Regions from separate parts of the Arthrobacter arnarulunnguaqae genome, predicted to be linked through region 2. Evidence: riboswitches for the same ligand, from Rfam matches in the RefSeq annotation. Region 2 holds a riboswitch; each other region holds the start of a gene.
What was found. Region 2 has a riboswitch for S-adenosylmethionine ahead of ACHAAJ_RS14490 (OsmC family protein). Riboswitches for the same ligand answer to the same signal wherever they lie in the genome.

Region 1 (7,034 bases), on a different contig from region 2:
GTGGCTTTCGCCCAGGAGGACCACGACGCCGTCCTGCAACAGCTCGCGTCCCGTTTGAGCCCGCGGATCCTGCGTGCCCCGGCCCGCCTGGACGACGCGGCGCGGCAGCTGGACGAGTACTTCTCCGGCACCCGGCACGAATTCGACCTCCGCTTGGACCGCACGCTGTCCTCCGGCTACCGCCGCGAGATCCACGAATACCTTCCGCTGATCCCCTACGGGCAGACGGCCAGCTACGCGCAGATCGCGCTGGCCACCGGCCGGCCGAAGGCGGTGCGCGCCGTCGGCACCGCCTGCGCGACCAATCCCCTGCCCGTCGTCGTGCCGTGCCACCGCGTCCTGCGCAGCGACGGGACCCTGGGCGGCTACCTCGGCGGGACGGAGGCAAAAACGCGGCTGCTCGGCCTGGAGTCGGCCGCGTGAACACCCTGTTCGGCGACGACCTCCTGGAACGGCCCGTCCGGCAGGTGGCACCGGGCGCGGTCCACGTCCCGGGGTGGCTGAGCCTGGAGCAGCAGGCCTGGATCGCCGCGCGCTTCCGCGAGTGGGCCGACGGACCGGTGCCGATCCGGGCGGCCAAGGTCCGCGGGCACGAGATGTCCGTGCACACCGTGTGCCTGGGCTGGCACTGGCAGCCCTACCGCTACACGCGCGAGGCGACGGACGTGAACGGAAACCGCGTGCTCCCGCTGCCGGGCTGGCTCGCCGAACTCGGCGGCCGCGCGGTCGCCGAGGCGTACGACGCCGTCGGCACCCCGGGGTACGCGCGGTCCGGCCGGCCGGACGTCCCCTACGTGCCGGACGCCGCCCTCGTGAACCACTACGCGGCAGGGGCGAAGATGGGCATGCACCAGGACAAGGACGAGTCGTCGCCGGCCCCCGTGGTGTCCCTGTCCATCGGGGACGCGTGCCTGTTCCGTTTCGGCAACACGCAGGGCCGGGCGAAGCCCTACGAGGACGTCGAGCTGCTCTCCGGGGACCTGTTCGTGTTCGGCGGGCCGTCGCGGCTGGCCTACCATGGCGTACCCAAGGTGTACGCCGGGACCGCCCCGGAGGGATGCGGGCTGGAGCACGGGCGCATCAACATCACCCTGCGCGCCACCGGACTGGAAGGACAACCCACGCCATGAACGGGACCGTGATCGGCGAGGACGGACTCGCGCGGCCGCCGTGGGCCAGCGTCGATCCGATGCTGCGCGAATACTACGACACCGAATGGGGTCTTCCCGTGCGGGACGAACGCGGGCTGTACGAGCGCATCAGCCTGGAGGCCTTTCAAGCCGGGCTGTCCTGGGCCACCATCCTGCGCAAGCGCGAGGCGTTCAGGGCCGCTTTCGACGGCTTCGACCCGGACTCCGTCGCGGCATACGGGGAGGACGACGTGGCTCGCCTGATGGCGGACGCCGGGATCGTGCGCAACCGCGCCAAGATCCTCGCAGCCATCGCCAATGCGCGCGCCACGATCGAGTTGCGGTCGGACGGCGGGTTGGTCGAGTTCGTGTGGTCGTTCGGTCCCGCCGAGACGCCGCGGCCGGCCACGTTCGCGGACGTCCCCACGACCTCGCCAGAATCCATCGCACTGTCCAAGGCGCTGCGGAAGCGCGGATTCTCCTTCGTGGGGCCGACCACGATGTTCGCGCTGATGGAAGCCATCGGCATAGTGGACACCCACTTGTTGGACAGCCACCGCCGCGGCTCCTCGGGCGTCTGGCCGGGATGAGTTCAGGACCGGCGGACCGCGGACGCCTGTTGCCGGCCAACGGTGGACTCGACGCCCCGGCGCTGATGGGGTTGTTCGCCGCGCACGCCATACCGGGTGTGGACGCGGTGGACGTCCGCGACGCCACGCTGACCCGAGCGGTGCGCCTGACCTCGGGGCACCGCGCGGTGACGGTCGCCGTCGAACCCGCCGGTGTGCGGGTGTCCTCGCCCGGCCTGTCCGCCGCCGACCGGACGGAACTCGGCGCCGTCGTCCGGGCGTGGCTGGACCTGGACACCGACCTCGCACCCGTGAACGCCGTGCTCGCGGCCGACCCGCTGCTGGCTCCGCTCGTGGCCGCCCGCCCGGGCCTGCGCGTGGCGGGGTGCCTCGACCCGTTCGAGGCGGCGGCGACCACCGTGCTCGGCCAGCAGGTCTCGCTCGCCGCCTGCCGCACGTTCGCCGGTCGGCTCGTCGCCGCGTACGGCTCGGACGGACCCGCAGGGCTCCGGACCTTTCCCGCGGCAGAGGCGGTTGCCGAGGCGGCACACGAGCGTCTGCGCGCCGCCGTCGGCATCGCGAACGCCCGGGCACGCACGCTGCGGGCGCTGGCGGGCGCGTTCCTCCGCGCAGGCCATGCGGAGGGTGAGGTGATAAGAAAAGTGCCGGGAAGTCCGTGGTTTCCGCTCTCCCGCGCGGAATTGCTCGCACTGCCCGGCATCGGAGAGTGGACGGCCGACTACCTGGCCGTCCGCGCCTCCGGGGACCGCGACGCCTTCGCACCCGGGGACCTGGTGCTGCGCCGCGCCCTGGGCGGCATCTCGACCACGGAAGCCGCCGAGCGCGCGCGGAACTGGAGCCCGTACCGCGCCCACGCGCTGATGCACCTGTGGACGTCCACCGCCTACTTGAGGTAGCCGGCGGCTACCCGTCGGTGTGGCGGCTACTCGGGGAAGATCTGCCCGATGGGTTCGCGCTTCTCCGCCTGGAACGTATCCTCGGCCCGTCCATACGCCCAGTAGGCGGACAGCGAGAGCTGCTTGCGGTCCACCCCACGGTCGTCGGACAGGTAGCGCCGCAGCGCCTTGACCATCTCGCGCTCTCCATGGGCGAAGACCTGCACGCGGCCCTCGGGCCACTCCCCCGCCATGACGGCAGAAGCCAGCATCGCGCTCTCGGGGGTGACCGGTCCTCCGCGGTGCAACCAGCGCACGTCGATCCCGGCGGGCACGTCCAACGCGATCTCGTCCTCCGGTCCGGCGACCTCGAGGTAGGCGAAGCCCTTCGCGTCGGGATCCATGGTCTCCAGCGTCGCCGCGATCGCCGGCAGCGCGGATTCGTCCCCCGCGAAGAGGAACCAGTCGGCCTCGACATCGGGCAGATGCATCCCGCCGGGTCCGGAGAAACAGATCTTGTCCCCCGGCTGCGCGGACGCCGCCCACGGACCTGCGATGCCGTCGTCGCCGTGCACCACGAAGTCGATCTGCAGGGTGCCGGCCGCCTCGTCGACACTGCGAACGGTATAGGTGCGGCGCACGGGCATCTTGTTCGCCGGAAGCGCGGCGCGCAGGGCATCCATGTCGTACGGGGGCTCGAGTCCCAGCGCCGGATCGACGAACAATAGCTTCACGTACTTGTCGGTGGCGTCCTTGTTGCGGAACTCGGCGAAGCCGGGCCCGCCGAACGTCAGCCGAACCATGTGCTCTCCCAGCGTCTCGCTCGCCACGACCTCCAAGACAATCAGCGGCCGGGCCGGACGTGCTGTTGGGGGAACGCTCACTCGATATCACTCCTCTGGGCGCCGGGTCCTTCGGCGCTTCGGTTTTCCCCAGCCAATCCCACAAAATGACGCAACGCAAACCGTGCGCACTGCCTGCGCTAGGATTAAGCCAGCTTCACGAGATGCGGCCAGCTTTGGGCTCCGACCCGGCCGCACACCAACCCCATGCTTAACGGGTGGTTCGGATGACGAAGCGGCCGGCGGCCCACTCGACGTCGGCAAGAGCAACGGAAGGGTCCCATGGGCTTCCACACCACCGCCTCGGGCGCCGATTCCCTCTGTTCCTCGTTCGACCCCGGACACCGCATCCACGTGGCGGCACTGCGCCGCGCGCTGGCGCTCCCCGCCGACTGGGTGACCGTTTCAGTCGAAGTCGGCGTGCCGGAACAACGGGTCGTCATCCACGCAGCCGACGGCGAAGCCGTCACCACACACACCCACGACGCGTTCCAGGTGGCCGCCCGAATGCGCGGGCTGCCCGCGGCCGCCCGCGAAGCACACGCGCCGCCGCCGCGGGATGAGGCCTCCCGCCTCCGGCCGTTGCACGGACCCGTGCCAGCGCGCTGGCGGTTCGTCTGGAACGAATCGGCCGGAATCCTCGGTCTGCCCGCGGACCGGCTGCGCCACGCCGGACGAGCCTACGTGAGCCTGTCCGCGAACCCGGTGCAGCCGTGTGCACTGGCCCACGAGGAATGCCTCGGGCGGGACTTCGCGGAACTGGCGGCCCGGCTGTCCTAACGGAAGACCGGCTCGCCCAGGAACTCCGCGAGGGCCTCCCGGCGCTCGGCGGGGATCCGCATCAGACGGGATTCCCCGGTCGAGAAGAAGGCCAGGGTCGTGGTGGCGCGGACGCACACCCCGCCGTCGACCGGGTCGTGGATCTCGTAGGCGATGTCGAAGCTGGCCGGCTTGACCGCCGAGATCCACACGTCGACCTCGGCCGGAACGTTGCGGTAGTCCAGCGGTGCGGCATACCGCACGCGGTGTTCCACCACGAGCGTCTGGGTGCCGGCGGGCACGGCGGAAAACAGGGCCACCATCGGCTCGTTGCCCACCTTGCCCGTCCCGCCCGGGACGCCGAAGGCGGCGATGCGCGCTTCTTCCAGCATGCGGAGGAGGTTCACGTTGTTGATGTGCCCGTAGGCGTCCATGTCCGCCCAACGCATGGGCACCCGGACGCGGAGCCTGCGTCCGCTCACACCTTTTCCCCGCGGGCCTGCTTCTGCTCCACCGCGCGGAGTTGCTCGTCCTCCTGCACTCGCTGGTCCTCGGCGGAAACGATCCCGAGCTTCTCGAGTTCGGCGATGATCACGGCTCCGTCGGGAGCGTAGATCCAGGGCACGCCCGGCGTCGCGTCCACGGTGCCCATCGAGCGGCCGCCGGCCAAAACGGCCTCCGACGGCGTGAGCTGGCGGATCACGATCGCCCGGACGTTCTGCGGGTAGCGCTTGGCGAACTCCGCGTAGATCTCCGGGTCGTGCTGCCCGTCGTCGCCGACCAGCAGCCACCTCATCTGCGGGAACTCGTCCGCGAGTCGGCGCAGCTGGTCCACCTTGTGCTTCATGCCCGAGCGGAACCAGCGGCCCTCCGTCGGCCCCCAGTCGGTCAGCAGCAGGGCCCCCTCCGGGTAGAGGTTTCGGGTGAGGAACCGCGTGAGGGTCGGCGCCACGTTCCAGGCTCCGGTGGAGAGGTAGAGGACCGGGGATCCCGGACGCCCCCGCATCAGCCGCTCCATCATCACGGCCATCCCCGGGGTCGCCACGCGCGCGTGTTCGTTGAGCACGAAAGAGTTCCACGCCGCCAGCAGCGGACGGGGCAGGGCGGTGACCACCACGGTGTCGTCGACGTCGGACACCATGCCGAAGTCCACGGCGGAATCGACGACGAAGACCCGGGCGGGTGCGTCCTCCGAGCCCTCGCAGGAGAAGTGGACCGTGTGCCAGCCCGGCTCCAGGCCCACCTCGATCAGCGCGTCCAACACGCCTCCCCGGTCGGCGTCGACCTTGTACTTGCGGCCCTCGACCGTGACGGTGACCTCTGCGTACGGCAGGGCCGGGGAGACGAAGTTCTTCCATCCGCGCACGCTGTCCGCGACGACCTTGGGCGTCGGAACGGCGATTTCGGGTCCCTCCGGGCGGGCCATCGAAATCCTGGCCAGCACGCGCACCCATCCGCCGTCCGGCGAACTCAGGCCGTAGCCCCTGAAGGAGGCGACCGATGCCACCATTCCCTTGGCGCGGGCGCCGCGCTCGCGGAAGGCGTGCCACGAATCCTCGAGGCGGACACCGAGGTGGCGGTGGGGCGTGTCGCTCTGGTTTCCTCGCATGCCGCAAGTCTTTCACGCCCGGCGGGCGTTCGTGAGAATGGTGACATGGACCGCCTGACGCCCCAGCAGCGCTCCGCCCTGATGTCCCGCATCCGGGGCAAGGACACCGGTCCGGAACTGCGCGTCCGCCGGATCGCCCACGCCGCCGGATACCGCTACCGCCTGCATGGCCAGCTCGCCCGCGCCGCGGCGGCCGCCGCCCGCCGGGCCGCCCCGGACGTCCGGCTCGCGGGCGGAAAACTGCCGGGCAAACCGGATCTGGTGTTCGCGTCCCGGCGCAAGGTGGTCTTCGTCAACGGGTGCTTCTGGCACCAGCACGACTGCCCCGCCGGCCGCCGGGCCCCGTCGTCGAACGCCGAATTCTGGCGCGCCAAGCGCGAGGGGAACGCAGCCCGGGACCTCCGGCACAGCGCGGCCCTGAGCACGCTGGGCTGGGACTCGCTGACTGTCTGGGAGTGCGAGCTGGCGGATCCGGACCGGGTTTTGCGCTCGCTCGCGGCTTTCCTGGACCCGACGGCGAACCCCTAGCTATTTTCTACGCGAAGTAGAATACTCAAGCCATGATGTTCACCCACCCCGACGGCAGCCCCGTCCTCGTCCTCGACGCCGACCAGTGCTGGAAACTCCTCGCCGACGCCCGGCACGGCCGGCTGGCCACCGTTGTTGCCGGCGAGATCGACCTGGTACCGGTCAACCATGCCACCGCCAACGGCCGGATTTATCTGCGAACCGCACCCGGCGGCAAGCTCGCCGGCCTGACCGTCAACCCCCGCGTTGTTTTCGAGGCCGACGGGATCCTCAGTGACGAGGCGTGGTCCGTCGTCGTCCGCGGGACGGCGCGCGTCCTGCAGACGGAGGCGGAGATCGAGGCGGCCCGCGACACGGGCGTGGCCCCGTGGCTGCCGACGCTGAAGGACTTCTGGGTGGAGATCGAACCGCAGTCGGTCAGCGGGCGCCACTTCCGGCTCGGCCGCCAGCCGGAGCAGCTGGACGAGTCGTAGGGCCGCCGGCGCCGCCTCCCGCCCTACGCCGGGCCTGACGCGCCGTCCCCGAAGAGCCGCTCCTCCTGGGCCACGTACGTGTCCAGCAGGCGCAGGGCGCGCTCCCCCGAGGCGCCCTCCTGCCTCAGCCCCGCGCGCATCGTCTCGGCCTTGCGCGCACCGTGCGGGAAGGGCGGCAGCAGCGGCACGGACGCGTCGGTCTGGACGTCCAGCACCACCGGGACCTTC
Region 2 (7,034 bases):
TCACGGCGGCGGGCGCGGACGGTCCCGTCGGCATCACCGCCTCGTCCGTGATCTCGGTGTCCGCCGATCCCGCGGCGCTCGCCTTCTCCGTCTCGACGGACAGCACGTCCGGGGCCGCGGTCCTCGCCGGCCACGCCGTCGCGGTGCACCTGCTGACCATCGCCAACCACCGACTCGCCGAGTTGTTCGCGCGTCCGGGCTCGCGCCGCTTCGGAACGGACATGGACTGGTACACGGCGCCCACTGGCGAGCCCATCCTGCGCGGGGTGGGAACGGTGTTGCGGTGCGCGATCGTCAGCCGGACGCCGGTGGGCGCGGGCGTCCTCGCGGCGGCGCGCGTCCTTCAGGTGTCCGACGGCGGTTCGCCGGCGGTCCCGCTGGTCTACCATCGCCGGACCTACTACGGGCTGGAGCAGCACGCCGCCCTGCGCGGCCGGCGGGCGTAGTTCGTCCCGGCGGATCAGTCAGGACCGTTTGCATATGGATCGCCGGTAAGGGCGATTCGCGCCGTGGCCACTGGATAAGGTGGCCTCATGATCAACTCAGCTTCCCTCCACTCGGACATCTCCCGACTCGGCCGAGAAACGGACATGTTCCTGGCCACGATCGAGTCGCTGGCGGACGACGAACTCCCCCGGCCGTCGCTGTGCGGCAGTTGGAGCCGCGCCGATGTCATTGCGCACCTGGCCTCCAACGGCCGCGCCCTGGTCAAGCTCATCGATTGGGCCGTCACGGGAGAGGAGCAGCAACCCTACGCGTCCCGGGAGGCCCGCGACGCGGAGATCGCGGAGATCGCCGCCCGCCCGCGGAAAGAACTGCTCGATGCCTTCCGGGAGTCCGCGGCGTACTTCTCCGAGCAGGCCCGGCGACTGGCGGGCGACTTTGCGGTCGAGGAGGTGCACCTGCACGGCAAGCGGATCCCCGTGCTCTCCATCGTGGCACTGCGCATCGCCGAGGTCGTCGTCCACCACAACGACTTGGACACCGCCTGGACCATCGAGGAGGCCGATCCCGACTCGGTGCTCGACGCCCTCGAGGCAGCGGTGCGCACCATGCGGGCCAAGGACGCCCCCGGCATGACCCTGGTGACGGAGGAGCGCGACGAGTGGGTGATCGGCGACGGCTCCCTGCGAGTGGAATCGGACCGGGAGGGCCTGCTCGAATGGCTCTCCCGTGGCCACGCCGGGTATTTGGAGGCCGATGGCCCCTTGCCGACGCTGCCGGCCTGGTGATCAGGAACCCGTAAGGCGCGAAAACGCCCCCGCCGGTCTCATCGGCGGGGGCGTTTTCATGTGCCGCCTCTTGGGTTTGGCACGCGTCCCCGCCACTTGGGGGAAGGCGGGAACGAAAGATCCAAGCGGCTTGGGGGAAGCATTGGATCTGTTGGAACAATACCCGGGGGTAATCATTTTGTAAAACGCCGGCCTTGCCTGACGTGTCGGGGTGTTTATGGGCGGCCAGCCGGTCCGAACAGCAGAGTGCCCCCGCCCTGCCTAGGGGGTGGGGGCACTGATTCTGCATCGGCATTGGCCTGGTCCGATGCTGGCGGGCCCGCCACTTGGGGGACGGCGGGGCCGCGGTGATCCTGTTGGCCCTTGGGGGAGGCCGTTTGGATCTATTAAGAGACTAGACCCCAAGTGACGGATCTTGTCAAGACTTGTTGGAGTGTTGACGAAATTGAAATCTAGCCGGGTGCGGATCGCTGTGCTCGAGATCCCCATTGCCGACCTTCCCCTCTACAACCCGGACTTCGACGCCGACTTCCCGGTGGCCGGTAAGGAGCTCAAGGCAGCGATTGAGGGCTCGGGCGGAATCCTCATCGTGTCCCCCGAGTACAACCGGTCCATCCCCGGCGCGCTGAAGAACGCGATCGACTGGGGTTCCCGCCCGTGGGGCAGCAACTCTTTCGCGCAAGCCCACCGGTATCATCGGTGCATCGCCGGGCGGGATCGGCACGGCCGTGATGCAGTCGTCGATGCGCAGCGTCCTGAGCTTCCTCGACGCGCCGCAGCTCAACGCGCCGGAGGCCTACATCACCTTCAAGCCGGAGGTCTTCGGGGACGACGATCCCGGCTCCCGCTAGTAGCCCCGAGCGTCGGCGCTGGCGCAGGCGCCGGCGCGCACCGGCGTCGTACGCTGTGAGTCCACCTACCGAAGGAGCACCAGCATGCACGAAGCCGCATCCCGCCTGATCTTTGGATGCATGGGCCTGGGCGGGGGTTGGGGCGCCGGACCGCTCGAGGCAGCCGACGTGTTCGAGGCGCACCGCGCCGTCGACGCCGCGCTGGAGGCCGGCATCACGGTGTTCGACCACGCTGACATCTACCGCAACGGCAAGTCGGAGGAGGTGTTCGGCCGCGTCCTGGCCGAACGCCCCGAGCTTCGCGACCAACTCCACCTGCAGACCAAGTGCGGGATAGTGCTGGGCACGCCGGACACTCCCGGCCGCTACGACGCGTCCGCCGGGACCATCGCGGCCCGGGTCGAGGACAGCCTGCGGCGCCTCGGCACGGACCGCGTGGACACGCTGCTCGTCCACCGGCCGGACCCGCTGGCCACGCCGGCGGAAATCGCCGGCGCCTACGCCGACCTCAAGGCCGCCGGGAAGGTGTTGCGGTTGGGCGTCTCGAACATGTCCGCCGAGCAGATGGGCGCGCTGCAGTCCGCCCTCGACGAGCCGCTGGCCGTCAACCAGTTGGAGATGAGCCTGCACCGGCTCGGCTGGTTGGAGGCGGGCGTCCTCGTCAACCACGCCGAGGGCGCGGACGTCTGTTTCCCGCACGGTGCGCTCGAATACTGCGCGGCCAACGGCGTCGAGCTCCAGGCCTGGGGTCCGCTGGCGCAGGGTCGCTACAGCGGACGGCCGGCCGACGGCGCCGGGACGGAACCTGCGGACGCGGCCGCTTCCCGCATGGTCGCCGCCCTGGCGCAACGCCTGGATTGCGCGCCGGAGTCCGTCGTGCTGGGCTGGCTGATGCGCCACCCCGCGAACATCCGTCCCGTCGTCGGCACGTCGAACCCCGGACGCATCGCGGCCTGCGCCGACGCCGAACGTGTCGCCGAGGCCATGGCCTCCGACGACTGGTACGCCCTCTGGACCGCGGCCCGCGGACGCCCGCTGCCGTAGCCCCTTGCCCTATCCGGCTGGGTTCGCGGCCACCTCGATCTCCACCGGCGTCGGGTTGGCGAACAGGTCCAGCACCGGGCAGCGTTCGTCGACGGTCCGCCGCAGTTCGTCGTAGCGCTCCTGCGATTCCGGTCCGGTGATGACTACGCGCAGGCGAACCGCGGAAAAGCCCGGCCGGACCGTTGCATCGGCGCCGAAGAGACCCCGCACGTCGAGGTCTCCCTCGGCGTCGATCGTGATGTCGTCGACCCGGATGCCGAGCTGGTGGGCGTACAGCCTGTAGACCACCACCTGGCAGGATGCCAAGGCGCCGAGCGCGTATTCCACCGGGCTCGCCGCCGCGTTGTCGCCGGCCAGCCCGGCAGGCTCGTCGACGGTGAACTCATGTCCTCCGGTCGTGATGCGCGTGGCCACCGAGCCCTCGCCGGCCCCCCGTGCGCCATACGTCAGGCGGGCGTTCGCGGCGTCGGCGGCGATTTTGCCGGACCAGAAGGCTCCGGCGTCGTCGAGCCGCGCGGCGCGAACCTCGTTCAGGTCCTGCAGGGAAGTCTGGGTCATGATCGATCCTTGGTGTCGTGGCGCATGCCAGGCACGTCGCCATACTTACGCCGCCCAAGCCGGGCCGGCGTCGAATCCTCACCTGGGGCACCCCGCTACAGCGGGAGGGTTGCCGTCCAACCGGCCAGGGCCCGTGGTTGGAACTCTTGATTCTCCGACGAGTCTGACGGGGGATGGCGGGGTGGTTCAAGGGTTTCGTCACGAACCGCAACGCGCCGAAACATGTCGACGCGGGCGGCTGCGGCGGCCCTCGCCTAAGCGGCCGTGCCGGAGCATAATGGGAGCCTTCAGTCGGCTCCGGCAGTTGCCCAGGTGCCCGGACGCATTCATCTCCGAGGAGTGGCACAAAAATGGCGACGACGCTCAACCCGTACCTCGGCTTCAAGGACAACGCCCGCGACGCGCTGGAGTTCTACCACGGCGTCTTCGGCGGCGAACTCGTGCTGAACACATTCGGCGACTTCCAGGCCAGTGAGGAACCGGCCGAAAAGGAAAAGATCATGCACGGCCAGGTGACGGGAGCCAACGGGCTGACACTCATGGGTTCGGACACGCCCAACGCCATGGAGTACAACACCCCGAAGGGGTTTTCCGTGTCCCTGAGCGGCGGCGACGAGGCGGAATTGCGCGGTTACTGGGACAAGCTTGTTGACGGCGGAACCATCATCGAGCCCCTCGCGGTGGCGCCGTGGGGCGACAGCTTCGGGATGTGCACGGACCGGTTCGGGATCGGCTGGATGGTCAACATCGCAGGCCGGCGGGGCTGACGCCCGCGGTCTGCAGCGGAGCTGGACGACGCCGTCGCCGTGCCCGGGCTGGGACGTCCACGACGTCCTGGCGCAGAGCGGACCGCCGTCGTGCCGTTGCCTTTGTGCCGCCTGCCGGAACGGTCCCGTGGCCAGAGGGTCGCGCGTCCCTAGGCTTGTCAGGGAGGGGAACCCTGCGCGTGCGCGGGGCCGCCCCACCCAGGCCGCGGGTCCGCGAGGACCTCTGCGCGACGACGAGCAACAGGAGTGCGCCATGACCACAGTTCAGATTCCCGACTACACCACGGACAAGTTCTTCGGCCTCGAGGACAAGTGGCTCGAGACCGCTCCCGGCGAGGTCACCCACTACCACGAGCTCGGCGAGGGCACCCCGATCCTCTTCCTCCACGGCTCCGGCACCGGCGTCACCGCGGCCGCGAACTGGTGGCTGAATCTCCCGGAGATTTCCGAACTCGGCCGCTGCATCGCGATCGACTCGATCGGCTACGGCCAGTCCGTCGTGGCCCCCGGCACCGAATACGGCATCAAGGAATGGGTCCGCCACTCCGTGCGCGTGCTGGACGCGCTGGGCATCGACAAGACGTGGATCGTGGGCAACTCGATCGGCGGCTGGGTGGCGATGCAGTTCGCCATCGACTTCCCGGAGCGCCTGCTGGGCATCGTTTCCATGGGCACCGGCGGGGCGAAGAAGACCGCGGCGCTGTCCGGACACGCGAAGCCGGAACTGTCCGAGGCCGGCATCCGCCGCACGCTGGAGCAGTTCGTCGTCGACAAGTCGCTGGTCACGGAGGAGCTCGTCTCGCTGCGCTACCAGTCCGCGCTGAACGACACCGCCTCCGACCGCCTCGTCGAGGTCGTCACGGCCCGCGACCGGGACCGCGACGCCCTCCCGCTGGACTTCGAGGTGCTCTCCAAGCTGGAGATCCCGGTCCTGCTCATCCACGGCATGCAGGACGTCGTCATCCCGCCGTCGCGCACGTGGGAGCTGCTCAACGTGATCCCGAGCGCGGACGCGCACATCTTCAGCCAGTGCGGCCACTGGTCCCAGGTGGAGCGTGCCGAGGAGTTCAACACGGTCATCAAGCAGTACCTGACCGCGCAGGGCGTCGGCGGCAAGTAGCGCATCCGGCAGGACCAGGAAACGGAAAAACGGTCCGGCTCCCTGTGGGGAGCCGGACCGTTTTGCGTGAGGGACTAGCCCAGGAGCTCGCGGGCGTCATCAGGAACCTGCACCGCTCCGTGGGCCGCCGGCTTGCCGGTGAACGCCATGGAACGCAGGATCGCGTCCAGCGTCGCGGGGGCGTTCTGCGTCAGGCAGGCACCGGCGACGAACCGGTCCGGACGCAGGAAGACCAGCGGAGTCGGGCGATCGTCGAACCACTTTTTCATGCGGCCGGTGTGGTCGCCGAGAACCAGCACGTCCTCGCCCATGTCCCGCTCCGCCCACGCCCGCTGCGTCTCGGGCAGGACGCAGACCAGGCGGGCGCCCAGGGTGCGGAGCTTCTCCAGCGACTCGGACGGGAGCACGTCCTTCGGGCTGTTGCCCCATACGACGACGGCCCACCAATTGCCGATCGCGTCGTCCAACAGGACGTTCGCGCCCGCTTTCGAGTTGACGCGCGGCTGCGGGAACTGGACGCCAACCGGAGAGACCTTGTTGTTTGCCGTCAGCACCGGCACCAGCTTGCTGGTCAGCCTTGCCGCGGCGCGGCCGGACGCCTGCGTATTGGGATCCGCCAGGACTCCTTGTGTGTAGCGCGGCATCGGCTTGAACTTCATGTCGGAGAAGTAGCTCTTCACCGACGGGAAGAGATTCAGGACCGACGACGCCGCGTCGCGGCCGGCGGCCAGCAACGGGTTGGTGATCTTGATGAAGTTCCCGAACGTCAGGGACAGATCCACCATCGCCTGGGCGTGCTCCTTGCGCTCCGTGGTGAAGGTGTCCAGCAGCGCGTCGCCTGCCTGTCCCGACAACACTGCGGCGAGCTTCCAACCGAGGTTGGTGGCATCGCGCATGCCCGAGTTCCACCCCTGGCCCATCCAGACTGGCATCAGGTGTGCGGCGTCGCCGGCGATCAGTTGGCGGCCCTTCCGGAAGTTGCCGGCCACGCGTGCGTGGTGCGTGAACACGCGACGGCGGATGAAGTCCAGTTTCGACGGGTCCGGGACGTGCGCGCTGAGCAGGTTGTTGACGTAGGCCGGATCCGTGACCTGATCTTCCGTCTCGCCGTCGTGCAGCATGAATTCCCAGCGCCGTACGGCGTGGGGCAGACCGATCGAGACGTAGGGGCGCTTCGGATCGGCGCCGAGAAACACGTTGGGCGTGCCGAGCGGATCGTTGTTGACGTCCACGACGAGCCAGCGGGTGGAGGGGGACTCGCCCTCGAAGGAGACTCCCATGCGCTTGCGCGTCGGTGACTTGCCGCCCTCGCAGCCCACCAGGTACTGGGCGGTGAAGTTCCGTTCCTCGAGTTCCCCGTCAGGCCCGGCGACCAGTGCGACGGCGGTGACTCCGTCGGCGGTTTCCCGCACGTCTTCGACGCGGTGGCCGAAGAGCACCTGAACGTGTTTGAAGCGCGCGA
Region 3 (7,034 bases), on a different contig from region 2:
CCCCCGGCCGCGAAGTTCATCAGGGTCGCTGTGATCGGGGTTCCGTAGGTGGCCGCCTGGACGCCGTTCATGGCCTGTTGGAACCCGATGAAGAGCCCGGCGCTGAGCGGCAGCAACACCGGAAGGAGCCAGATGGCCACCTGCGTGGCCTCCATGCGCGGGGACACGGCCCACAGGACGGATCCCACCATCAGGACCGACGCCGCGAGGCGCCAACCGGAAACGGGGCGCCGGCCCCCGGGACCGAAGCCGATGCGGTCCACGAGGAGCCCGCTGAAAGTCTGGCCGGTGACAATGGCCAGGGTGAACAGTGCGATGCCGATCAGCGGCACGGACGTGGTCTGGCCGACCACCAGGTAGGCGCCCAGGACCCCCGCCCCGAGGTACCAGCGGGGAAACTCCCGGCGACCGACCGCCCGGCGCATCGCCCGCCACCCCGCTCGTCCGCGGGGCAGCAACGCCGTCGCGGCTATCAGCACCGTCAGGCCGACGCCGAAGCTGATGCCCGCCGCGCCGATGGGATCCTCCATCGTGAATCCCAGGGCGCCGTTGACCCTGCCCTGGAGGGGAATGATGGTTCCCGCCGCGAGCGCGAGGCCGAGGCCGAGCCACGTGGGGATCGATCCCGCTGCGGGGCGCGCGGAGCCCTGGGAGTGCGGGGCGGTGGGGGCAGGTTTCCGGGTGCTCATCGACTCACCATGTTACGCGGATGCACGCCGGCGGGGCGGCAAACCGGCCGCGTTCGCGCGACGGCGCCAACTGCCGGATGATGGGTCCATGAGCATTCCCGAACCCGCACCCGTTCAGATCCGCGACGAATCCATCCGCCTCGGCCAGCTGCTGAAGCTTTCCTCCCTGGCGGAGGACGGAATCCAGGCCAAGGAATTCGTGGAGAACGGGCTGGTGAAGGTCAACGGCGAGATCGAGACGCGCCGGGGGCGCCAGCTCCGCGCCGGAGACACCGTGGAGGTCAACGGCGAGGTCATCGTCGTCGAACAGGGCTAGTCCCCTAGCCGACGGGGGCCTCGCGGGCGTCGAGGACGGCCCGGCGCAGGAACTCGGAGACGTGGCCCATCTCCGGCTGGGAAATGCTGTGCTGCATGCCCGCGTAGAGCATCTTGGTCAGATGGGTGTTCTCGGTCGCCCAGTCGTGGGTGAACGCGATCTTGTCCTCGGTGATGACCTGGTCCGCCTGGCCCCGACCCCAGAACAGCGGCGTGCCGGCGGCCTTGACCCCGGCGTCGTCAAAGAAGTCGCTGCCCGTGGCGGGCACCGCGAAGCCGGAGAGTCCGACGACGGCGGCGACGTCGCTCGGGCGGTGGCGCAGCGCGCTGGTGGCCACGGCCATGCCCATGGAAAAGCCCAACAACGTCACCGACGAGTGGTTCCCGCGGACGGTGTCGAGCCACGCCCAGACATCGGCCACGGACTTCTCGACCTTGTCCACGGAGAAGTCGGGCTCGTGCATCAGCGGGAACCAGGTGAACCCGGGGCCGAGCGCGTGCGGCGCCCGCACGGAGGCGATCGTGAACGCCTCCGGGAGCAGCGGGGCGAGCCCCATCAGGTCCGCCTCGTTGGACAGATAGCCGTGGAAGGCCACCAGCAGGGGCGTTCCGGCCCGCTCCGATTCGGGACGGGACCAGACAACTACGGGGTTCGAAGACGATTCGCTCATGGTTCCATTGAACCACAGTCAAGGTTGACGCTTCAATCGTTTCGCGTCGGTTGCCCGTACAGCGATCCGCGAAGCCCCCCGTCGAGCTGCTCGATGTCCGTGAGGAACCCGTCGTGCCCCAGCGGAGAAGCGATGTAGCGGACCGCGGGCCGTCCGGGCAGCGCGGCCGCCAGCCGCTCCGACTGCGCCGGCCAGTACAGCCGGTCGCTGTCGACCGCCGCAACGACGAATTCGACGGAGCCGAGCCCCGCGAGAGCCGCATCGACTCCCCCGCGCCCACGGCCGACGTCGTGGCTCATCAGCGACTCCGTCAGCACCAGGTAGCTGTTCGCGTCGAACCGCCCCGACAGCTTCGCCGCCTGGTGGTCGAGGTAGCTCTCGACCTGGTAGCGACCGCGTTCCATGGTCGCCGACCCGAGTGGCTCCTCGCCCGGCTGCGGCCGCCGCCCGAAACGGACGTCGAGTTCCGGTTCGGAGCGGTAGGTGATGTGGGCGATGCGCCGGGCCAACCCGAGCCCGGCGACCGGCGCCGTCCCGCCGTAGTAGTCGCCACCGGCGAAATGGGGGTCAAGGCGGATCGCGGCGGTCTGCGCCTGCGCGAAGGCGATCTGTTCCGCACTCGCCTCGGCCGCGGCGGCGATGACCACGCACGCCCCGACCCGCCCGGGGAACTCGGCGGCCCATTCCAGCGCCCTGGCACCTCCGAGGGAGCCCCCGATCACGCTGTGCCAGCGGGCGACGCCGAGGGCGTCGGCCAAGCGCGCCTCGGCGCGGACGGAATCGCGGACCGTGGTGAACGGGAAGCGCGACCCCCAGGGCGCGCCGTCCGGATCCGGGCTGGACGGCCCGGAGGTCCCGTTGCAACCGCCGACCATGTTGGCGGCCACGACGAAGTAGCGGTCGGTGTCCAACGTCTTGCCGGGCCCGACGAATCCGTCCCACCAGCCGGGTTCGTCAGAGTCCCCGCGGGCGACGTGCGGGTCCCCCGTGAGGGCGTGCTGCAGCAGGACGGCGTTGGACGCGTCGGCGTTCAACCGGCCCCACGTTTCGTATCCGATGACGAGCTCGGGCAGCCAGCCGCCCGTCTCGAAATCGAAGGCGCCGGTGCGCAGGGTCCGCGGAACGCCGTCGGTCCGCGGACCGACGGCGTTCGGAGCGGCGCGCTCCGACGTCGCGTTGAAGTCGAGGGTCACCGGGCCGCCTGCAGGTCCGAGGGCGCGGCCCGGCGGACGGCGTCGAACCCGGCCAACAGGTCGGCGATGATGTCATCGACGTGCTCCAAGCCGACCGACAACCGCACCAGCCCGGGAGTGACCCCGGCGGCGGCCCGCTCGGCCTCGCCCAACTGCGCGTGGGTCGTCGACGCCGGGTGGATGACCAGCGAACGGACGTCGCCGATGTTGGCCACGTTGGAGTGCAGTTCCAGCCCGTCGACGAAGGCCTGTCCCGCTTCCGCGCCGCCCTCCAGGTCGAACGCGACGATCGCGCCGGTGCCGCGCGGTCCGTACTTGCGCCCCCGTTCGAACCACGGGCTCGACGGCAGGCCGGCGAAGGCCACGGAGCGGACGGACTCCCGCGCCTGAAGCCATTCGGCGACCTTCTGCGCGTTGGAGACGTGGCGCTCCATACGCAGGCTCAGCGTTTCCAGGCCCTGGGCGATCAGGAACGCGTTCAGCGGGGCCGCCGCGGAACCGAGGTCCCGCAGCAGTTGGACGCGGGCCTTCAGGATGTAGGCCAGGTTGGCTCCGAGGGCGCCGCCGACGCCGAGGTCGCGGGCGAACACCAACCCGTTGTAGGACTCGTCCGGCGTGTTGAACGTCGGGAACCGCTCGGGGTCCCGCGCGAAGTCGAAGTTGCCGGAGTCCACGATCACACCGGCGATCGCGGTTCCGTGCCCGCCGAGGTACTTGGTGGCCGAGTGCACAACGATGTCCGCGCCCCATTCGATGGGGCGGATCAGGTACGGAGTCGCCAGCGTGTTGTCCACGATGAGCGGGACGCCGGCCTCGTGGGCCGCGGCGGCGAGGCCCTCGATGTCCAGCACGTCCTGACGGGGATTCGAAACCACCTCGCCGAAGAAGGCCTTGGTGTTCGGCCGGACCGCCGCGCGCCAGTGTTCGAGGTTGTCGGGATCCTCGACGAACGTCGTCTCGATGCCCAATCGACGCAGCGTGTGCTTGAACAGGTTCTGCGTCCCGCCGTAGAGGCTCGGGCTGGCCACGATGTGGTCGCCCGACTCGGCGACGTTCAGGATCGCGAAGGTCGTGGCGGCCTGGCCGGAGGCCAGGAGGAGAGCGCCGACGCCGCCCTCGAGGTCGGCGATGCGGTTTTCCACGGCCTCGGCCGTGGGATTGCCGATGCGCGTGTAGATGGGCGCGAGTTCCTGTAGCGCGAACCGCGCCGCCGCGCTCTCCGCGCTCGGGAAGACGAACGACGTCGTCTGGTAGATCGGCAGGGCGCGCGCCCCGGTTGCCGCGTCGGGTGTTTGTCCCGCGTGGATCTGGCGCGTCTCAAAGGACCAGTTGGTGGACATTGTGGTGCTCCTCTTTCGTCTGAGGGGCCGCACCAAACGGAGTTGCCACACGGAGTGTGACGCCGCCCGGAACCGACCCGCGCTTGCCCCGCGCCACGCTTGGCGCCGAGCCCGGTCCTCACCCGGGGCACCCCACCGCGAGTGGAGGGTTGCCGGCCAGCAAACCGGGGTTTCGCGCTGGCACTCATGACCTGTAGAACAGTTTCGCGGATGCCGCCGCGCCCCGCAAGCGACGCCCGGCGAATATGACGGGGTTTGACACAGCCTTCGGCTCAAGTAAGGACAACCTAAGTCGAGACGCACCTCACAAAGTGCCATCATGGGCACATGAGGTTGGACCACGTTTCATACGCTTGCGGACAGGATGGGTTGGCGGCCACCGCCGACCGCATCAAAGACACTCTGGGGATCGAGTCCGTCAAGGGCGGCGTGCATCCCCGGTTCGGCACACGGAATGTCATTTTCCCGTTGCTGAACAACCAATACCTGGAGGTCGTCGAGGTGCTCGCGCACCCGGCCTCTGACAAGGCTCCGTTCGGCCAGGCCGTGCGTGCGCGGTCGGAAATGGGCGGAGGATGGATGGGCTGGTGCGTCGCCGTCGACGACCTGGCCCCCTTCGAGGAGCGGCTCGGCCGGTCCTCGGTTCCCGGGAACCGGAAGTTCCCGGACGGCCAGGAACTGACGTGGCAGCAGATCGGCATCAAGGGGCTCATCGCGGACCCGCAGGTGCCCTACATGTTGCGCTGGGACGACGGAACCGAGAACCTGCACCCGTCTCGCGCGCTGGAGCCGGTGGGGCGGATCTCCCGGATCAGCATCGCCGGCTCCAGGGAGCGGGTGCGCGAATGGCTGGGAACGCCGGAGCAGAGCCCCCTGGAGGGAGTGGACGTCGAGTGGCAGGCGCCCAACGGGACGCCGGGCATCATGTCCGTGACCTTCGAGACCCCCAAGGGATCGATCACGCTGTAGCGGGACGGGACCTTGCGGACAGGACCGCGGGACACGAAGTGCGGGCCGGACATCCGCTGTCCGGCCCGCGCCGCTTAACCGAGGTGAACTGCTTGAGCTAGGTGCCCAGCCCGATCGCCGGTCCGATCAGCGCGTAGCCGACGAACCCGGCCGTATCGAGCAACGCGTGGGCGATGACCAGGGGCATTACCCGGCGGTACTTGAGGTACAACCACCCGAAGACCAGCCCCATCAGGAAGTTCCCCACGAACGGGCCGAAACCCTGGTAGAGGTGGTAGCTTCCGCGCAGGATCGCGCTGGCGACCACCACGGCCCACGGGCCCCACGCCAGACGGCGCAACCTGTCGAAGAGGTAGCCGACGGCCACCGTTTCCTCGAGGAGGCCGTGGCGCACCGCGGACAGCACCAGGACCGGTATGGTCCACCAGTAGGGTTCCAGGGCGGACGGCACGATGGCCGTGGTCGCCCCCAAAGCCCGGCCCGCGGCGTAGACGCCCAGCGTTCCCGCGCCGATCACGGCGAACAGCCCGAAACCCCACCCCAGATCGCGCCAAGGCCTCCGGAAGTCCAGACCCATGGCCCGGAACCCATTGGTTCCCGCTTGGGCAAATAGGAAGAAAACCAGCGCCACGGGGACCAGGGCGAACACGATGTCCAACATTTGGTAAGTCAGGTCGAAGAGGGGACGCTCGCTCAGCGGGTTGTTCATGCTGGTCGTCTGCCCGCCCAGCGGGGCCCGGCTCAACTTGTCCAGGAGGCTGACCGCGGCGTAGACCGCGGACTGTCCGAGGGACAATCCGAGGACCAGTGCGATCTCGAACGCGATCCAGCGGCGGGACGCCGGCGGCCGCGCGCCGGCTTGGCGGCCGGCCGCGGAGGCGGCAAGGGATCCGGTGCTGTCCATGCCAACGATCGTAGCGGGCGGCGGAACAGCGCACAGGGCCCGCCCGGTTTCCCGGACGGACCCTGCCTCGAAGCGCTACTGCAGGGCCGCGGTTAGTTCAGCGCCGCGATGGCGGCGTCGTAGTTCGGCTCCACCGTGATGTCCGAGACGAGTTCGGAGTGCAGGACCGTCCCATCGGTGTCGACGACGACGACCGAGCGTGCGTTCAGTCCCGCCAGCGGGCCGTTGACCATCTTCACGCCGTAGGCCTCGGCGAAGTCGGAGCGGAAGGTGGACGCTGAAACGACGTTCTCCAGGCCCTCCGCACCGCAGAAGCGGCCCAGCGCGAACGGCAGGTCCGCCGAGGCGCAGACCACGGTGGCGTTCTGGAGTCCGCCGGCGAGCTCGTTGAACTTCCGCACGCTGGCGGCGCAGACGCCGGTATCGACGCTGGGGAAGATGTTGAGGACCAGACGGCGGCCGGCCAGGTCGGCGCTGGCGACGTCGGTCAGGTCCGCTCCCGTCAGCGTGAAGTCCGGGGCCGGGGCGCCCTGCGCGGGCAGGTCGCCAATGGTCTGTACGGGAGTTCCCTTGAATGCGGTGTTAGCCATGGCTCCTGTTTATCACGCGGCGGGCCCCGCTCCTGACCGCCGCCGCGCCAGCCGATCGCTAGATCGCACCCGCCGCCAGCGCACCCGCCCGGAAAACGGGGCCGGTGAGCCGCATCCCGGGCCGGTAGGCCAAATGCGAGACGCTGGGTGCGTCGAGCAGCTGCAGGTCCGCGCGCTTTCCCACCTCGAGCGAGCCGACTTCATCCTGCACGCCGAGCGCCAGCGCGCCACCGTATGTTGCCGCGGTGATCGCCTCGCCGATGTCCAGGCGCATCTGCAGCACGGCCGTCGCCACGCAGAACGCCATCGACGTCGTATAGGAAGTACCCGGGTTGCAGTTCGAGGCCAGCGCGATCCGCACCC
Region 4 (7,034 bases), on a different contig from region 2:
CTGGTGGCCATGTGACTTCCTTCGGATTCGATGTTGTTCTCTAGAGGGCCGCGAGTTCGCGCAGCCTGTGCCCCGGGTTCGCGTCCAGCAGCAGCGACGTGTATTCGCTCTGCGGATCCGCGAAGACGCCCGCCGTGGGACCGGTTTCAACCAGACGTCCGCGGCGCATGACCCCGACGTCGTGCGAGATGCGCTCGACAATGTGCAGGTCGTGCGAAATGAACAGATAGGACAGGCCGAGCCGCGACTGCAGGTCCTCAAGGAGCGCGAGGATCTGCGCCTGCGTGAGGACGTCCAGTGCCGAAAGCGCCTCGTCCAGCACCAGCGTGCGGGCGCCCAGGGCCAATGCCCGCGCGATGGCTACACGCTGCCGCTGGCCACCAGACAGCTCGCGGGCGCGCAGCGGTGCGACCCGTGTCGGCAGGCTCACCTGGCCGAGGAGCTCGGCGACCTTGGCTTTGCGTTCGGTCCGGCTGCCCACGCGGTAGCTGTTCAGGGGTTCAGCCACGAGGTCCTCCACCGAGAGCCTCGGGTCCAGAGCGGAATCGGGGTTCTGATACACCAGCTGCAGTCCGCGCCAGAGCTCCCGCTTGCCGGTTCCGCGGAGTCCGGTGACGTCGCGTCCGTCGATCCGCACGGTCCCCCCGGTGGGATCGAGCAGCCTCATTATCATCCGAGCGGTGGTCGACTTTCCGGATCCGGATTCGCCGACGAGCGCGAACGTGGTGCCCGGGCGAACGGCGAACGAGACGCCGTCGACGGCCAGGTGTTCGGACTTTCCCCGGCCGAACGCTTTGGCGAGTCCGGAGACCTCGATCGCTGGGGCTTGCGTTCCGGCGTCGTTACCTGGCCGCTTGATCGGCGCCGTCGGGGCCGCCTCCGCCAACAGGCGAACCGTGTATTCGTCCTCCGGACGGGTGAGGATGTCCAGCACGGGGCGGTCCTCGCGGATCCTCCCCCGCTGCATCACCACGATCCGGTCGGCCAGGTCCGTTGCGACGGCCAGGTCGTGGGTCACGAAAATGACGGCGGTTCCGCGTTCCCGGGCCAGCCGCGTGAAGACGTCCAGAACCGTGCGCTGCACCGTCACATCCAGTGCGGACGTCGGTTCGTCGGCGATCAACAGCTGGGGATTGAGGCAGAACGCGATGGCGATCAGCACACGTTGCTTCAATCCACCGGAAAGCTCGTGGGGATACTGTCCCAGTCTCTCCTCGGGGCGGTCGATCCCCACCGTCTCGAACAGGCGGACCACCTCGGCGCGGAGTTCCGCCCGTGAGCGCCTGCGGCCGTCCGGGTGGAGCCGGAACACCTCGGCGACTTGGGAACCCACGGTTTGCACGGGGTCCAGCGAGGCGCCCGGATCCTGCGGGACCATTCCGATGCTCTTACCGCGCATGCGTTCAAGTGTCCGCTCCGGAAGGGAGAGCAGGTCGGCGCCCGCGAAGTCGATGGCACCGTCGAGGTGGGCGTTCGCGGGGAGCAGCCCGATGATCGCTTTGGCCAGGGTGCTCTTCCCGGAGCCGGACTCGCCGACCAGCGCGACGATCTCGCCAGTGCGCAGCGTCAGGTCCAGACGGTCGCCCGCCAGCACGGCCTCCCTTCCGGAGCCGTAGGTGATGCTCAGTCCGCGCACGCTCAGTAGCGCTCCTGTGGGGGTTGTGGTGGTCATGGTGTTCCCTCGTCCCTAGAAACGGAAGATTTTTTGTAGCTGCCGGCCGAGCCCCGCGAGCAGGATGACGGCGGCGACAATGACAACGCCGGGCAGGCTGGTCAGCCACCAGGCGGTGGCCAGGTACTGCCGGCCCTCGGCGATCAGGAGGCCCCACTCGGGCGTGGGAGGCGGAGAGCCGAACCCGAGGAAACCCAGGCCGGAGATCGCCAGGATCGCCGCGCCCAAATCCACGGCCAGCAATGCCAGTACCGGCCCGCAGGCGTTGGGAAGGATGTGCTTGACGACGACGGACGCGCACGAACCCCCGTTGAGGAACGCCGCCTCCACGTAGTCCAGGTTGCGAACGCGCAGGACCTCGGAGCGGACGACGCGGGCGAAGGACGCGATGGAGGCGATGCCGACGCCCACGCCGAGCGAAATCGGTCCCGGCGCGTACGCCGTGACGATGATCAGCGAAATGAGGAAGCCGGGAACGGCGAGCAGCACGTCCACCAGCCGCATGGTGGCCGCGTCGGCGAAGCGTCCCGCCGTGGCTGCGGCCAGCCCGATGGCCGTGCCGACCACCAGTCCGATCAACACGGCCAACCCCGCCGTCAGCAGGGTCTGCGAGGTGCCGTGCACCACGCGCGCGTAGACATCACGACCAAGGTGATCCGTGCCGAACCAGTGTTCGGCTCCCGGGGCCTGGAACTTCTCGGCCGGCACTCCTGTGACGGGGTCGAAACCGGTGAAGAGTCCGGGCAGGAGCGCCCATCCCAGCACCAGTAATAGCGGGGCTGCGGTCAACCACAGCGCCGGCAAATGCATGGCGCCGCGGTGCCGCCCACCCGTCGGTCCCGGGTCGGGGGTGGATGCCTGCGTCGCAGCCTCGGGTGGGAACGCCACCGCGGCGACCGGGGCGATCGTATCCGGCTTGGTGCTCATGTTCGCTCCGTTTCTTATCAGGCGGCCAGCGCACGGGGTGCGCCGTGGGTGCTGCTTTTCAGGATCCGCGGGTCCAGCAGCGGGTACAGCAGATCCACGGCGAGGTTGACCCCCACGAAGGCGGTCGCGGTCAAAAGCACGAGCCCCTGGACAAGCGGCACGTCCTGGGCGGTGACCGCCTGAAGGACGACCTGCCCCAGGCCGGCGCGGGCGAAGACGGTCTCCGTGATCACCGATCCGGCCAGCAGCGTGCCGACCGTGATACCGCTGATGGTCATCGCCGGCGCCGCCGCGTTCTTCAGTGCGTGCCGGTAGAAGATCCACGCGGGAGAGGCCCCCTTTGCCCTCAGCACGTCGATGAAGGGTTGCGCGTAGACGGCGTCGAGACTCTTGAGCAGGACCTGGGCGATCGGCGCCGAGACATGCACGGCGAGCACCAGGACCGGGACGGCCAGCGACGCGAACGAACCGTCCGGGAAGAGCGACATCACTCCCCACTGGATGGCGAGCACCTGCAGCAGGATCAGTCCAAGCCAAAAGACCGGCACCGCGGCGAAGAGCGGGGGAAGGTTCAGAATGGTCCGCTTGAGCCAAGTGGCCCGTGCCAGCGTGGCGGTCGCGGCGAGCGCGACCGCCAACAGGACCGCGCCGACGAACGCACTGCCGGCCAGCGCCAGCGTGGACGCGATGACGGAGCCGATGCGTTCCGAAACGGGTTGCCCCGAAGCGAGCGAGTAGCCCACGTCTCCGCGGAGGATGTCCGCGAGCTGGCCGACGTACTGCACCAACAGCGGCTGGTCATAGCCGTACTGGGCCTTCATGGCGGCGATTGTCGCCGGGTCGGCCGCCGCATCGGCGGAGAGGAAGATCGTCACGGGATCGTTGGGCAGGAGCTGCACGGCCAGGAAGACCAGCGTGTAGGCGAGCCAGACGACCAGCAGGGACTGTCCGATCCTTCTCGCGATGTAGGCGGCCACGGCGGACTACTCCCCGGTCTTCCAGGCGCCCTGGAATATGGGCGCGGTTCCGGAGGTGAATTCCACGTGCGAGCCCGGGGCTCCCCCGTAGACCTGCACCTCGTCCCACAAGACCAGCGAAAGTGCCTGGTCGACAACCAGTTGGCGCTGTTCCTCGGCCACGAGTTCCAGATGTTCCTCGTCGCTGGCCGCGGCGCGTTCCTCGGCGAAGAGTGAGTTGAGGTCCTTGTCCGCGTTGAGCGTCTGGGTGTTGGTCTCCGGTCCGAAGACCGGGCCGAGTCCCCCGTAGGCGAACTGCCGGGTGCCGAAGAACTCGATGTTGGGATCGATCATGGCCGTGGCGAGGAACGTGTTGTCCGCTGCTCGGTTGACCAGCTTCACGCCGATCTGGCGCCACTGCTGCTCGATCAGTTCGAAGGCGGGTTTGATCACCACGGAGTTGTTGGAGGAGGTGACGGTGACCTGCAGCTTCTCGCCGTCCTTTTCGCGGATGCCGTCTGTTCCGACCTTCCAACCCGCCTCGTCGAGCAGCTGCTTGGACTTCTCGGGCTCGTAGGCGAGTTCCGCGGAAAGGTCGACGTATCCGGGTGCCGCGCGGTTGAGCACCGACCCGGCGATCTCGTAGCTATCCGAAAGCACGGTGTCCTTAATGGTCTGGCGGTCAATGCCGACCTGCAGTGCCTGACGCACCTTGACATCGGCGAGCTTGCCGCTGCCGATGCGCACGGCGGCCATGTTCGCCGTTAGGTCCACGCCCTTCGCGGGAAGCACCTGCGCTCCTCCGGCTGCCAGCGCCGCCTCATCGGCAGGCTGCAGGCCGCGGACGAGGTCCACCTGGCCGGACTGCACGGCGCCGGCACGGTGGGCAACCTCCGGCAGGTACTTCACGGCGAGCTTGTCCAGATAGGCCGCACCCTGGTTCTCGGCCGTCTCGGGGGCCCACGCGTAGTCGGCTCGCTTGGCGAACACGACCTCCTCGTCCGTCTTCTCGGACTCGAACACAAACGGGCCCGAGCCGACGATCTTCGAGATTGCGGACTGGCCCGCGTTGTCCAGCTTCAAAGTTTCCGGGGAAACCAGTCCGGCGGTCACCGAAGAGGTCGCCCGGAGGAAGTTGGCGTCCGGGCTCTTCAGCGTGACCTTCACCTGGTTGTCGGCAAGAACCTCGGCGGACTTGTAGGACGCGAAGTCGACGTTCGGCTGCACCTGGGCGGCCTCGACCCCCAGACCCAGGGCGTCGAGGTTGGCCTTCACGGCCTGCGCGTCCAGCGGCGTCCCGTCGGAGAACGTCACGCCATCGCGGATGGTGAATGTGAACTCGGTCTTGTCCGCGTTGGCCTCGAACTTGCTCGCAATCCATCCGACCAGCTCGCCGTTCTCAGCGTCGAAGTAGGTGAGGCGGTCGAGCACGCTGTTGAGGACGTTCGCCTTCTCGTAGAAGCGCGCGGCCTGGGTCTGCCAATTGTTGATCGGAGTGACCTCGGCATAGGTGAACGTTCCGCCCTGCACCGGCTCGCCGGCGGCGGCCGACGGCTGGTTGCCGGACGCGCCCGATCCGCAGGCCGCCAATGCCAGGGAGGCGGCTCCCAACAGTGCGACGAGTGCGGAGGCGCGGCGAACGGTGCCGCGGCCGGGACGGGAAATACGGGGTGTGGGTTCCATAGTGGATCCTCTCGGTTGTTACCGAGGAACGCTCTGTCCGCGGCTGTGTGGACGTCGGCGGACCGACGTTTGAGAACCTGCGGAGTCTGGCAATCTCCATCGGTCCTGGCATGAGCACCGGCCCCGAGGGGGTGGTTGCTGCGGCGTCAATGAGCCAGGTCTCTCAGCCGCTCTGGATGGTTGTCGTGTGACTGCGGAACCGCCGCGGTCATGTTTAAAGTGTCTTGCAGGATCTTCGATGTGACCAAGGATTACGGCGATATGGCGAAACAAACGGACACGAACCGGCTTGGTGACGTCTCATTCGTTCAATGTTGCTCCAGATGACGCCGGGTTACGTGAGAGTGCGGCGCCGAGTAGCCGGACCGCGTTTTTGCGAGGAGTCGGACCGCGACTAGGCGAGGCCAGCGGTCCTCGTACTCGCGATGGGAGGTGGGAGGTGCTCCAGACCGGGTGAAAATATCGAGACCTCACGGAATTTCGGCAGGTCTCGGCAATATTGGGCGGTCTCGGCTGCAGGAGGGCGGGAGCGGTCGCGGGCGCGGCACCACCAACCGACCAACCGCTCAACGCGCGAAACCCACCTGGGCCACGTCTCCCACGGCGTCGAACTTCCGCGGGGCGGTTCCATTGACCTCGTAGTCCCCGACGATCCGCGCCTTGTAGATGGTCGGGTTGTGGGTCGCGACCGTGCGCGCGTTCCGCCAGTGGCGGTCCAGGTTGCACACGCGCGCCGTGGACGAGGCGCCGAGACCGTCGAAGAGCTTGGACGCCGCGGAGAGCACCAGCGGCTGGACCACGGTCTGCGCGCGGTTGGCGGCCAGCTCGCACACGGCCCACCGCTCGGCCTCCGTCAGCCCCGACTCGCCATCCACGGACTCGACCTCCGCGACGGCGGCCAGCACCACGGCGTCGACCGCGAACGCCGTGGAGGACATCTCCCCGATGAGCTGCAACACCTGCGGCTCCTCACGGACGGGAACGCCCGTACCGGTGCTGAATGTCCGGGTCCGTGCCTGGACGGCTGCGCGGGCGTCGGCCAGCGCGGCCCTCGAGATCCCGGCCAGCACGGCTAGCAGAACCAGTTGGAAGACGGCCGATTCCACGTGCGCCTCGAGCTCGGCCGGCCGAAGCAGGGTGTCGACCGGAACGTCGTCGAAGGTCGTAGATCCCGTGCCGGTCAACTGCTGGCCGAAGCCGTCCCAATCGTCGAAGATCCGCACGCCGGAGTGCTGCGTCGATACGACGGCGATGTGGCGCCCGGCGACGCCCGGCACCGTCGCCGCGACTGCCGCCCAATCGGCGAAGATGGTGCCGGTGCAGTAGTACTTTTTGCCCGTCAGCCGCAACAGGCCGTCGTGTTCCAGGAGCCGGGTGTTGAGCGTTCCGAGTTCATTGCCTCCGCGCTCGGTGTACGCGTTGCCGACCAGCTGTCCCCCGACGAAGCGGGCAAACCAGCGGTTGCGGACCTCCGCGTCGTCCAGCGTCAGGACGGATTCGACGAACCCGACGTGCGAACGGAGCAGGTGGGACACCTGCGAGTCCGCCTCGGCCAACTCGATGAGCAGCCGGAAGGTGTCCGCCAGCGATGCCCCGTAGCCGCCGTCCGCCTCCGGCACGCGCAGGGCGCCGAACCGCAGCTGGTTGAGCCATCCGACCTGCTCGTAGGGCAGCACCCGCTCGGCGTCGCGCACCGCGGCGCCATCGGCGATGCGCTCGAAGACGGGCCGAAACACGCCGGCCAGCTCGTCGTAGTGGCTGGTTGCGGGCACGCCCGGAGTCAGTTTGATCAGGTG

Region 1: linked by a shared signal. The riboswitch ahead of ACHAAJ_RS05670 (hypothetical protein) and the one ahead of ACHAAJ_RS14490 (OsmC family protein) in region 2 are both predicted to bind S-adenosylmethionine.
Region 3: linked by a shared signal. The riboswitch ahead of ACHAAJ_RS00295 (bifunctional o-acetylhomoserine/o-acetylserine sulfhydrylase) and the one ahead of ACHAAJ_RS14490 (OsmC family protein) in region 2 are both predicted to bind S-adenosylmethionine.
Region 4: linked by a shared signal. The riboswitch ahead of ACHAAJ_RS08955 (ABC transporter substrate-binding protein) and the one ahead of ACHAAJ_RS14490 (OsmC family protein) in region 2 are both predicted to bind S-adenosylmethionine.

What each region holds. Positions count from the first base shown of each region.
Region 1 covers NZ_JBIMER010000004.1:63,409-70,442, forward strand. The annotation lists gene ACHAAJ_RS05645 (methylated-DNA--[protein]-cysteine S-methyltransferase) at 1-423, shown strand, start outside; gene ACHAAJ_RS05650 (alpha-ketoglutarate-dependent dioxygenase AlkB family protein) at 420-1,130, shown strand; gene ACHAAJ_RS05655 (DNA-3-methyladenine glycosylase I) at 1,127-1,720, shown strand; gene ACHAAJ_RS05660 (DNA-3-methyladenine glycosylase family protein) at 1,717-2,616, shown strand; gene ACHAAJ_RS05665 (siderophore-interacting protein) at 2,643-3,479, opposite strand; SAM riboswitch class IV at 3,593-3,710, shown strand; gene ACHAAJ_RS05670 (hypothetical protein) at 3,720-4,217, shown strand; gene ACHAAJ_RS05675 (acyl-CoA thioesterase) at 4,214-4,678, opposite strand; gene ACHAAJ_RS05680 (App1 family protein phosphatidate phosphatase) at 4,675-5,805, opposite strand; gene ACHAAJ_RS05685 (very short patch repair endonuclease) at 5,851-6,333, shown strand; gene ACHAAJ_RS05690 (pyridoxamine 5'-phosphate oxidase family protein) at 6,366-6,806, shown strand; gene ACHAAJ_RS05695 (thiamine pyrophosphate-requiring protein) at 6,830-7,034, opposite strand, start outside.
Region 2 covers NZ_JBIMER010000023.1:20,076-27,109, forward strand. The annotation lists gene ACHAAJ_RS14465 (flavin reductase family protein) at 1-446, shown strand, start outside; gene ACHAAJ_RS14470 (maleylpyruvate isomerase family mycothiol-dependent enzyme) at 534-1,232, shown strand; partial or broken gene ACHAAJ_RS14475 (NADPH-dependent FMN reductase) at 1,705-1,929, shown strand; gene ACHAAJ_RS14480 (hypothetical protein) at 1,961-2,083, shown strand; gene ACHAAJ_RS14485 (aldo/keto reductase) at 2,168-3,127, shown strand; gene ACHAAJ_RS14490 (OsmC family protein) at 3,137-3,685, opposite strand; SAM riboswitch class IV at 3,722-3,837, opposite strand; gene ACHAAJ_RS14495 (VOC family protein) at 4,036-4,452, shown strand; gene ACHAAJ_RS14500 (alpha/beta fold hydrolase) at 4,706-5,572, shown strand; gene mhpA (bifunctional 3-(3-hydroxy-phenyl)propionate/3-hydroxycinnamic acid hydroxylase MhpA) at 5,647-7,034, opposite strand, start outside.
Region 3 covers NZ_JBIMER010000001.1:74,517-81,550, reverse strand. The annotation lists gene ACHAAJ_RS00315 (DMT family transporter) at 1-689, opposite strand, end outside; gene ACHAAJ_RS00310 (RNA-binding S4 domain-containing protein) at 778-1,005, shown strand; gene ACHAAJ_RS00305 (alpha/beta hydrolase) at 1,010-1,675, opposite strand; gene metX (homoserine O-acetyltransferase MetX) at 1,708-2,787, opposite strand; gene ACHAAJ_RS00295 (bifunctional o-acetylhomoserine/o-acetylserine sulfhydrylase) at 2,865-4,208, opposite strand; SAM riboswitch class IV at 4,283-4,400, opposite strand; gene ACHAAJ_RS00290 (VOC family protein) at 4,536-5,177, shown strand; gene ACHAAJ_RS00285 (CPBP family intramembrane glutamic endopeptidase) at 5,275-6,081, opposite strand; gene tpx (thiol peroxidase) at 6,174-6,671, opposite strand; gene hutI (imidazolonepropionase) at 6,730-7,034, opposite strand, start outside.
Region 4 covers NZ_JBIMER010000007.1:136,926-143,959, reverse strand. The annotation lists gene ACHAAJ_RS08975 (acyl-CoA dehydrogenase family protein) at 1-11, opposite strand, end outside; gene nikE (nickel ABC transporter ATP-binding protein NikE) at 41-1,672, opposite strand; gene ACHAAJ_RS08965 (ABC transporter permease) at 1,688-2,599, opposite strand; gene ACHAAJ_RS08960 (ABC transporter permease) at 2,617-3,576, opposite strand; gene ACHAAJ_RS08955 (ABC transporter substrate-binding protein) at 3,583-5,238, opposite strand; SAM riboswitch class I at 5,332-5,421, opposite strand; gene ACHAAJ_RS08950 (acyl-CoA dehydrogenase family protein) at 5,805-7,034, opposite strand, start outside.